DNA from 2 places in the Rossellomorea sp. DUT-2 genome. Region 2 is predicted to be linked to the other one. Evidence: a T-box and tRNA genes for the amino acid it is inferred to sense, from the RefSeq annotation. Region 2 holds a T-box; the other holds one or more tRNA genes.

Region 1 (4,402 bases), on a different contig from region 2:
CTTGATCGGGCTGCTTGTAAACTGATGAATCGTAAGGGTTCGGCCATCTCGAAACGTAATATCAGATGTGACGGACGAAGCCGAATGCACATCTCCAGATAAGATGATGCAGTCACTTGGGTTCCAAGCTGATACCTGATGAAGGAAGTTGCTAAAGCCTTTCCCATTGTATTTCCATGCTTCTAAATCAAAATCGCTCTGCACAGGTAAACCATACGTCCTGAGTGGAAGCATGTAGTCATGTAGAAAGTTTTCAATTAATCCGATTCCATAAAGAGGGGCAGGGGATACAAGGATTAAGGGCTCACCTTCATTCCAACCAGACGCGGTCAGTTTAATTGAAACCCCGTTCCATCCCTCCTGATCAATAAGGTTTGGACTATATCTTTCCTCATCTATCCGTTTTCCAACTTTCACAGGCTTGGGTTTATTTACATAACCACGCTGGGTTCTTGTATCAAGAAATACGGCCTTTGGTGCAGTGGGAGCAGTATAATGCCAAGAATCATAGTTCCATAGAGAATGTACCCAGTTGGAGTGGGGAAGTGACCCAGGGTGAAAAGAGTCAAAGTAGGTTTGCATGGTTTGACCGAAATGGGTAAACGTATCCGGTTCATTGCCCCAGCCTTGAAAAAGCCAATAAGATACCAAGCCGTTACTAATGACATGTCTCCCTAAAGGAGCGTTCCAAACGCTCGTTTTCCAATCCTGTGTCAAATTCCAATCATCTGTTATATCGTGGTCATCAAACATCATATAGGTCGGTGTATTGGCCAATACTCTTCTGACAGAATACAAAGCTTCCTCCACTTTAGCCAGTTCTCTCATCTGCTTTTGATAGCGCTCTTCAAGCTGGTGACATTCCGTTTTATGCTCTTTGCTTTGACAATCCTTAAAAGCAAAATAGACTTCATTCTTATCCACTGCTGCTTGAAAGGTTTCTAACATCCCTTCCTTATGTGCGAGTTCCCATAATGAGGGACTCCAAGACAAAATATACATGGCTGCATAGTCACTGAAGCTTAACAGATGATTTGCAGCTTTTCTGGAAGTGAATTTGCAAAAGTGTTCCGTAATATATTGCCTGCCATTGATCTGCTTAATTCCCTGCTTAAAAGAACCTTCTTTTAAGCGTGGTTCAATGGAACCAAGGTCTTCTTCTTGTCCCACCAGTTCTTTACCGAACCTTGTGATGATCTTAAATAGGGGATCTGCTACATCATCGGCATATATTTGATCTCCCATTAAAAATAGAGAGGATGGTCTATCGGCATTATTGAAAGTTGACGCAATGGTTTTATCCGCTTGAACCAATACATCTGTTCCAACACCGTGCAGCTTTCGACAGGATCCGTATAGAATATTCGATGTATTTCCTTCGTTCATATAAAAGGTTGGGTATGCGAGATTTTCGTAGACAATCGAGTGTGGATGAGTGGGGGAAAGTAAGTCAAAGCTGCCGAGGTCCAGTGTTTCCACACTATTTTCAAACAATAAATTGTATCCCAGTAATTTATTTGTAGGGAAAGATCCGGCTTGTGGAGATATGTTAATTAAACTTATATATAAATTCCTTCCGGCTTGTACCGTTTTCGTCTTAGTTTCACAGGCTATGCTCATATAGTCAAAACATTGTGATTCGTTACCCTGTTTTATCTTGAATAACTCCGCTTTAATATCATATGGCTTGCTCAATGCAATCCAAATAAAAGCTTGTGCAGGTTCCACCCGACGAACAATCGGCCCACACAAAATCGTTGGAAGCTCCATGAATCCATCACCCCATTCTTAATCTATTACTATCGTATTCAACTCCTAATGACAATGTGTAAACAAGCTTAAACCCGAAAAGAGGTCCGTCCCTCATCGCATTAAAGCGATGAGGGACGGACCTCTTTTATGAAATTATTGGGTGCGTTCAAAGTTAAATTTGAAAACCGGAATTGATTCTATTAATTAATGAAGAAGAATAGAGGGGTGGGGGTTAATCTCGTTTGCAAATAGTTTATATTTGACGATGCAGTGATACTTTACTGAATTCTTCAATATGGGAAGAGCAGGAAGATCCTGTAGTTATTTAAAAGAATTAGAAAAACAACACCATTATGGAAGGATTATTGAATTTACTATTGATATAAGATTTGAAAATGTGGTATATTCTTTTTCGGCTCACAAAAATGTTAAGGTGAGTAAGTCGAAAAAATTTTTCGTTTTTTAGTTATTTAGAAGTTGACTTCTGCGAAATTAATTGATATAGTTATACATGTCCTTAAGTGGGACGCTTTAAAAATATGGCCCATTGGTCAAGTGGTTAAGACACCGCCCTTTCACGGCGGTAACACGGGTTCGAATCCCGTATGGGTCACCAATTTGGAGGATTAGCTCAGCTGGGAGAGCATCTGCCTTACAAGCAGAGGGTCGGCGGTTCGATCCCGTCATCCTCCACCATTTTTTATAATCAATATGCCGGTGTAGCTCAACTGGTAGAGCAACTGACTTGTAATCAGTAGGTTGGGGGTTCAAGTCCTCTTGCCGGCACCATTGTTTTTTATTTTGTTTCATTTTTATATTGTGAGCCATTAGCTCAGTTGGTAGAGCATCTGACTTTTAATCAGAGGGTCGAAGGTTCGAATCCTTCATGGCTCACCATTGATTTTTGTGGAAGCAAAATATCAATCATAGATGCGGGTGTGGCGGAATTGGCAGACGCACCAGACTTAGGATCTGGCGCCGCAAGGCGTGGGGGTTCAAGTCCCTTCACCCGCACCATTATATTTCGCGGAAGTAGTTCAGTGGTAGAACACCACCTTGCCAAGGTGGGGGTCGCGGGTTCGAATCCCGTCTTCCGCTCCAAACTAGCCGGGGTGGCGGAACTGGCAGACGCACAGGACTTAAAATCCTGCGGTAGGTGACTACCGTACCGGTTCGATTCCGGTCCTCGGCACCATTGTTTCTTATAAAATGAATTGTTTAGCGCCCGTAGCTCAATTGGATAGAGCGTTTGACTACGGATCAAAAGGTTAGGGGTTCGACTCCTCTCGGGCGCGCCATATATCGGGAAGTAGCTCAGCTTGGTAGAGCACTTGGTTTGGGACCAAGGGGTCGCAGGTTCGAATCCTGTCTTCCCGACCACTTCTTTTGGGGCCTTAGCTCAGCTGGGAGAGCGCCTGCTTTGCACGCAGGAGGTCAGCGGTTCGATCCCGCTAGGCTCCACCAAGTTTTTTACGAAAGTAAATAAACTTCATTGAATCTTACTTAATCAAGATTCAGATTGAATAGTAAACGTTTCGTGGCGGTGTAGCTCAGCTGGCTAGAGCGTACGGTTCATACCCGTGAGGTCGGGGGTTCGATCCCCTCCGCCGCTATTACTAAATACATGACGCACGATTATAAGGACCCTTAGCTCAGTTGGTTAGAGCAGACGGCTCATAACCGTCCGGTCGTAGGTTCGAGTCCTACAGGGTCCATTATACAGGGAGGAATACCCAAGTCCGGCTGAAGGGATCGGTCTTGAAAACCGACAGGGGTGTAACAGCCCGCGGGGGTTCGAATCCCCCTTCCTCCTCCATAATTCCTTTCGTGGGAAATTTCATACTTATATCGTCGCGGGGTGGAGCAGTTCGGTAGCTCGTCGGGCTCATAACCCGAAGGTCGCAGGTTCAAATCCTGTCCCCGCAATACCATTTTGACTTAGGATAGGATATCCCTTGAAGAGTCACGCATGGATAGTTATTTTGACTGTCGTCAAGGTAATGAAATCTATTTTGCTTGCGCAAATAATGAAAGTTATTTTGACTATCGTCAAAAAACTCTGGTCCGGTAGTTCAGTTGGTTAGAATGCCTGCCTGTCACGCAGGAGGTCGCGGGTTCGAGTCCCGTCCGGACCGCCATTTTCAATTACTTAGTAATAGGGAAGTTGATCATTTGAAAATTTAATCTTCTATATAATATGGCTCAGTAGCTCAGTTGGTAGAGCAATGGACTGAAAATCCATGTGTCGGCGGTTCGATTCCGTCCTGAGCCACCATTTATACTTAAGAATCTTTAAGTATTTATTTTATTTGGAGGGGTAGCGAAGTGGCTAAACGCGGCGGACTGTAAATCCGCTCCTTCGGGTTCGGCAGTTCGAATCTGCCCCCCTCCACCATTTTTAACAAAACTCTCTATTATATAGGGGCATAGTTTAACGGTAGAACGAAGGTCTCCAAAACCTTTGGTGTGGGTTCGATTCCTACTGCCCCTGCCAAAGATATGTTAAGCATGGCGATTGTGGCGAAGTGGTTAACGCACCTGATTGTGGTTCAGGCATTCGTGGGTTCGATTCCCATCAGTCGCCCTTTATATTGGGCTATAGCCAAGCGGTAAGGCATCGCACTTTGACTGCGACATGCGTTGGTTCGAA
Region 2 (4,402 bases):
TCAACCCTGGATCTTGATTCGAAAAGCCGATTGGAGGCAGTTCGATTAGCGAAGAATTTCGTGGAGAACTACACGGAAGGTACAAAAATGAAAGGACTCTATTTTTACGGCAAGTTCGGAGTGGGGAAGTCCTATTTGTTAGGGGCGATGGCCAATGAACTCGCTGAGAAAAAAATCGCGTCCCTGATTGTGTACGTTCCTGAGTTCTTTAGAGAAATCAAGCAATCGCTGGGAGACAACACGGTAAATGAAAAGCTGGAAATGGTTAAAGTGGCACCGATCCTCATGCTCGATGACATCGGCGCAGAAACCATGTCAAGCTGGGGAAGAGATGAAATCCTGGGAACGATCCTCCAGTACAGAATGCTTGAAAACCTCCCGACATTCTTCACCTCCAACTTCAACTTCAACGAACTGACGCATCACTTGACGTACAGTCAACGGGGAGAAGAAGAGAAGCTGAAGGCTGCACGAATCATGGAGCGGATTAAATACTTGTCCCAGCCTGTGTTGATTGATGGGCGAAATAGAAGAGAATAGAATGAAAGAGAGGAAATTGCATGCGATTTCTTCTCTTTTTTTTGTGCATTCGACACTTTGATGTGTGCTTTTTGAAATTTTTGTAAATCAGCTGGATTATTAGGGGAAACGGCCGGATTATTGCAAGAAATGGCTGGATTATGGAGGCTTTCGGCTGGATTTTCGGAAAAAACGGCCGGATTAACGGCAAAGTCGGCCGGATTACTCATCGTGCATGGAAACTAATGCAGGTTCATGGAGTCCATAACGACATAGATTCAAAAAGAAACAATTAATTCCCTCATCAACTTCTAAATGATACAAGCCTCCCATATATATAAATCAGGGATTTGGGTTTAAGGAGGCGAGAAAGTTTGATTGAATTTATTTTCAAGCAAAAAAATGATGCGTTAAAGCTTCAAGCACACCTCAATAAAGAGTTCATCCAATCATGGTTCCATGAAACTCTCTTTCAACATACAACTCACTATAATCTGACGATAGAGGTTTCCCCTTTCTTCAAGGAAAGAGAAAAACTATTCAATGGGGTCTCCCACTTTGTTTTAAATGATAAATGCATGGACTGGTCCGAATCAGCCCTGAAAGAAAATTACTTCTATGAAGATGTTGATGAAATCAATCAAATATTAGAAATCGTATCAGAGATGAGGATGGGTGAACGACCTGAATTGATGGAGCTGATCGGTGAATGGAACGAGGCCGAATACGTCCATGACAGTCTGGAGCTTTTGTTGGAAGGGAAGGCCCCCATATCGTTCGACTCCTTCAGCAAGTTCAGGCTGAAGAAGCTTCAGGAGAGACTGCTCCTCATGCTGGATCTTGCTATTGATGAATATAAGATGGAGCAGGAATATCAAATGTTTGTCCATATGCTGCGTGAGTATCTGGCATCGAGGGAGCAGAAAATGCGGACGATCCATCTGTACTCGACGGGTTACGGCTATCGTTTCTTTGATGAAGACATGAAAGAGGTGACACGGCAGGAATTGACGAAGGCGATTGATAAACGCCTTCTGACGAATCACCCGTTATACGTTGATTCATTCACCATAGCTCCGTTATTATCCCTTGCACCGGAGAAGATACTCGTGTACGGGAATGGGGACCATCAATTAATCAGGACGCTTCAGAATATATTTGAAGAACGGATCGATCTTTTGCCGTTGAGTTACTTCCCTGATACACTTCTCTATCCTTCCTGGGATATCGCGAATGAATAGGCTTCTTATTTTATGGAATGCTCTTGCTTTTCAAAACATAACCGATTATAATACCTACATAATAAGTCAATAAATAAAGGTTATGATGAGGACAACAATATTCCTATTCCATTCACAGAGAGGGAAGTCTCCTGGCTGCAAGCTTCCTAATTCGGTAGTGATATTTACCACCTCGGAACTTCAATTATGAACTGAATCTTGACGGATTCACAGTAATGATTGACGGCTAAATGTCGTTATTCGTTTTCAATGAAGTCATTGTCTGTATTTTGCACACAATGAGAAGTTGGGTGGAACCACGAGTTTACTTATTAACCTCGTCCCTTCAAGCGTGAAGGGGCGGGGTTTTTTATGCTTTATAGAGATTACTTAAGGAGTGAAATCACATGTCAGAAGTAGTGAAAATGCAGTTCCCTGATGGAAATGTCAAGGAGTTTCCTAAAGGGACAACAACAGAAGAGATTGCTGCGTCCATCAGTCCCGGACTGAAGAAGAAGGCGTTCGCTGGTAAAATAAATAATGTATTAATTGATTTACGTACAGGGATTCAAGAGGATGGGGCGATTGAAATCGTTACACCTCCAGGAGAAGATGCCCTGGAAATTCTTCGTCACAGTACAGCCCATTTAATGGCACAGGCGATTAAACGCCTATATCCTGAAACCAAACTTGGAATCGGACCTGTCATCGAAGGCGGATTCTATTATGATATTGATTCCGAGCACACGTTCACTCCTGAAGATCTTCCGTTGATCGAGAAAGAAATGAAGAAGATCACTGGAGAAAACCTGGAAGTGGTCCGTAAAGAAGTAAGCCGCGACGAAGCACAGAAAATGTATGAAGAAATTGGTGACGAGTATAAGCTTGAATTACTTGAGGCGATTCCTGAAGGAGAACAAGTCTCCATTTACGAGCAAGGAGAATTCCTCGATTTATGTCGTGGAATCCACATTCCATCCACTAATAAAATTAAAGAGTTCAAGCTGTTAAGCATCGCTGGGGCTTACTGGCGCGGAAATAGTGATAATAAAATGCTTCAACGCATTTACGGTACAGCCTTCTTCAAGAAAGAAGACCTGGAAGAGCATCTGCGTCTTTTAGAAGAAGCGAAAGAGCGTGATCACCGTAAAATCGGTAAAGAATTGAATCTATTCATGAACTCGCAAAAAGTGGGACAAGGCCTGCCGATGTGGCTGCCTAAAGGTGCCACGATCCGTCGCATCATCGAGCGTTATATCGTTGATAAAGAAGAGCGTTTAGGCTATGACCACGTGTACACACCTGTCATGGGAAGCGTTGAGCTATACAAAACAAGCGGTCACTGGGATCATTACCAAGAGAATATGTTCCCTGTCATGGAGATGGATAATGAAGATCTTGTCCTTCGCCCGATGAACTGCCCTCATCATATGATGATTTACAAAAACGACATTCACAGCTATCGTGAGCTTCCGATCCGGATCGCCGAGCTTGGTCTGATGCACCGTTATGAATTGTCAGGAGCACTATCAGGACTTCAACGTGTTCGTGGGATGACTCTGAATGATGCCCATATCTTCGTCCGTCCTGATCAGATCAAGGAAGAATTCAAGCGTGTGGTACGCCTGGTTCAGGAAGTGTACAAAGACTTTGATCTGAATGACTATTCCTTCCGTCTGTCTTATCGTGACCCTGAAGATACTGAGAAGTACTTTGATGATGATGAGATGTGGAACCGTGCACAAGGAATGATCAAGGAAGCCATGGATGAACTGGACGTTGAGTACTTTGAAGCAGAAGGGGAAGCGGCATTCTACGGCCCTAAACTGGACGTTCAAGTGAAAACGGCCCTTGGGAAAGAAGAAACGTTATCCACTGTTCAGCTGGACTTCTTACTTCCAGAGCGCTTTGACTTAACATATGTAGGGGAAGACGGAAAGCAGCATCGCCCGGTTGTTATCCACCGTGGTGTCGTATCTACAATGGAACGCTTCGTGGCATTCCTGATCGAAGAATACAAAGGAGCATTCCCAACTTGGCTTGCTCCAACGCAGGTTCAGGTGATCCCGGTTTCTCCGGATGTTCACTTCGACTATGCGAAAGAAGTGAAAGAAAAGCTTCAGTCTGAAGGGCTGCGTGTTGATATCGATGACCGTAATGAAAAGATCGGTTACAAGATCCGTGAAGCGCAGATGAGTAAAGTACCTTACATGCTTGTGGTGGGGGATAATGAAATCAAGGAAACGGCTGTAAACGTCCGTAAATACGGAGAGCAAAAATCAGAAACGATTTCCCTTGACGAGTTCATCGGCCACATCACAAAAGAAGCCAAGCGATAAGAAGAGAAAGAGGGACGGACCTTGCATCAAGGTCCGTCCCTCCCATATAAATTTCAAAAAACTATTGCACTCTCCTTAGATGTCTGATATTATGAAATACGTTGTGATATTAAATGATTATTTGACAGCGGTATTGTCATGTGATATATTATCTAAGGTGAATTGAATACAGTTTGGTACAAGAAGAAGCTACCCGCTTCTCACCTGAATAACGCGTTCAGCTGTTTACAGGTATGTGATTGACTATTAAAGCCATTATATATGCTTAATAATCAGGTGCGGGTGTTTCGACACTCGCATCTTTTTTGTATGCTTCAAGCATGC

The links. A T-box is a leader RNA that pairs with one kind of tRNA and senses whether it is charged. The one in region 2 lies ahead of thrS (threonine--tRNA ligase), so its partner is inferred to be a tRNA-Thr.
Region 1: it has a tRNA-Thr gene. The T-box ahead of thrS (threonine--tRNA ligase) is inferred to sense a tRNA for this amino acid. The anticodon was not compared.

The regions. Positions count from the first base shown of each region.
Region 1 covers NZ_JBQPEO010000005.1:314,998-319,399, forward strand. The annotation lists gene ACOSV2_RS19375 (hypothetical protein) at 1-1,770, opposite strand, end outside; tRNA gene ACOSV2_RS19380 (tRNA-Glu) at 2,294-2,368, shown strand; tRNA gene ACOSV2_RS19385 (tRNA-Val) at 2,373-2,448, shown strand; tRNA gene ACOSV2_RS19390 (tRNA-Thr) at 2,466-2,541, shown strand; tRNA gene ACOSV2_RS19395 (tRNA-Lys) at 2,574-2,649, shown strand; tRNA gene ACOSV2_RS19400 (tRNA-Leu) at 2,685-2,769, shown strand; tRNA gene ACOSV2_RS19405 (tRNA-Gly) at 2,779-2,853, shown strand; tRNA gene ACOSV2_RS19410 (tRNA-Leu) at 2,859-2,947, shown strand; tRNA gene ACOSV2_RS19415 (tRNA-Arg) at 2,974-3,050, shown strand; tRNA gene ACOSV2_RS19420 (tRNA-Pro) at 3,056-3,132, shown strand; tRNA gene ACOSV2_RS19425 (tRNA-Ala) at 3,141-3,216, shown strand; tRNA gene ACOSV2_RS19430 (tRNA-Met) at 3,292-3,365, shown strand; tRNA gene ACOSV2_RS19435 (tRNA-Ile) at 3,394-3,467, shown strand; tRNA gene ACOSV2_RS19440 (tRNA-Ser) at 3,476-3,568, shown strand; tRNA gene ACOSV2_RS19445 (tRNA-Met) at 3,605-3,678, shown strand; tRNA gene ACOSV2_RS19450 (tRNA-Asp) at 3,814-3,890, shown strand; tRNA gene ACOSV2_RS19455 (tRNA-Phe) at 3,952-4,027, shown strand; tRNA gene ACOSV2_RS19460 (tRNA-Tyr) at 4,064-4,147, shown strand; tRNA gene ACOSV2_RS19465 (tRNA-Trp) at 4,173-4,246, shown strand; tRNA gene ACOSV2_RS19470 (tRNA-His) at 4,264-4,336, shown strand; tRNA gene ACOSV2_RS19475 (tRNA-Gln) at 4,345-4,402, shown strand, end outside.
Region 2 covers NZ_JBQPEO010000002.1:874,306-878,707, reverse strand. The annotation lists gene dnaI (primosomal protein DnaI) at 1-540, shown strand, start outside; gene ACOSV2_RS10210 (putative sporulation protein YtxC) at 894-1,760, shown strand; T-box leader at 1,834-2,088, shown strand; gene thrS (threonine--tRNA ligase) at 2,147-4,078, shown strand; ribosomal protein L20 leader region at 4,253-4,390, shown strand; gene infC (translation initiation factor IF-3) at 4,388-4,402, shown strand, end outside.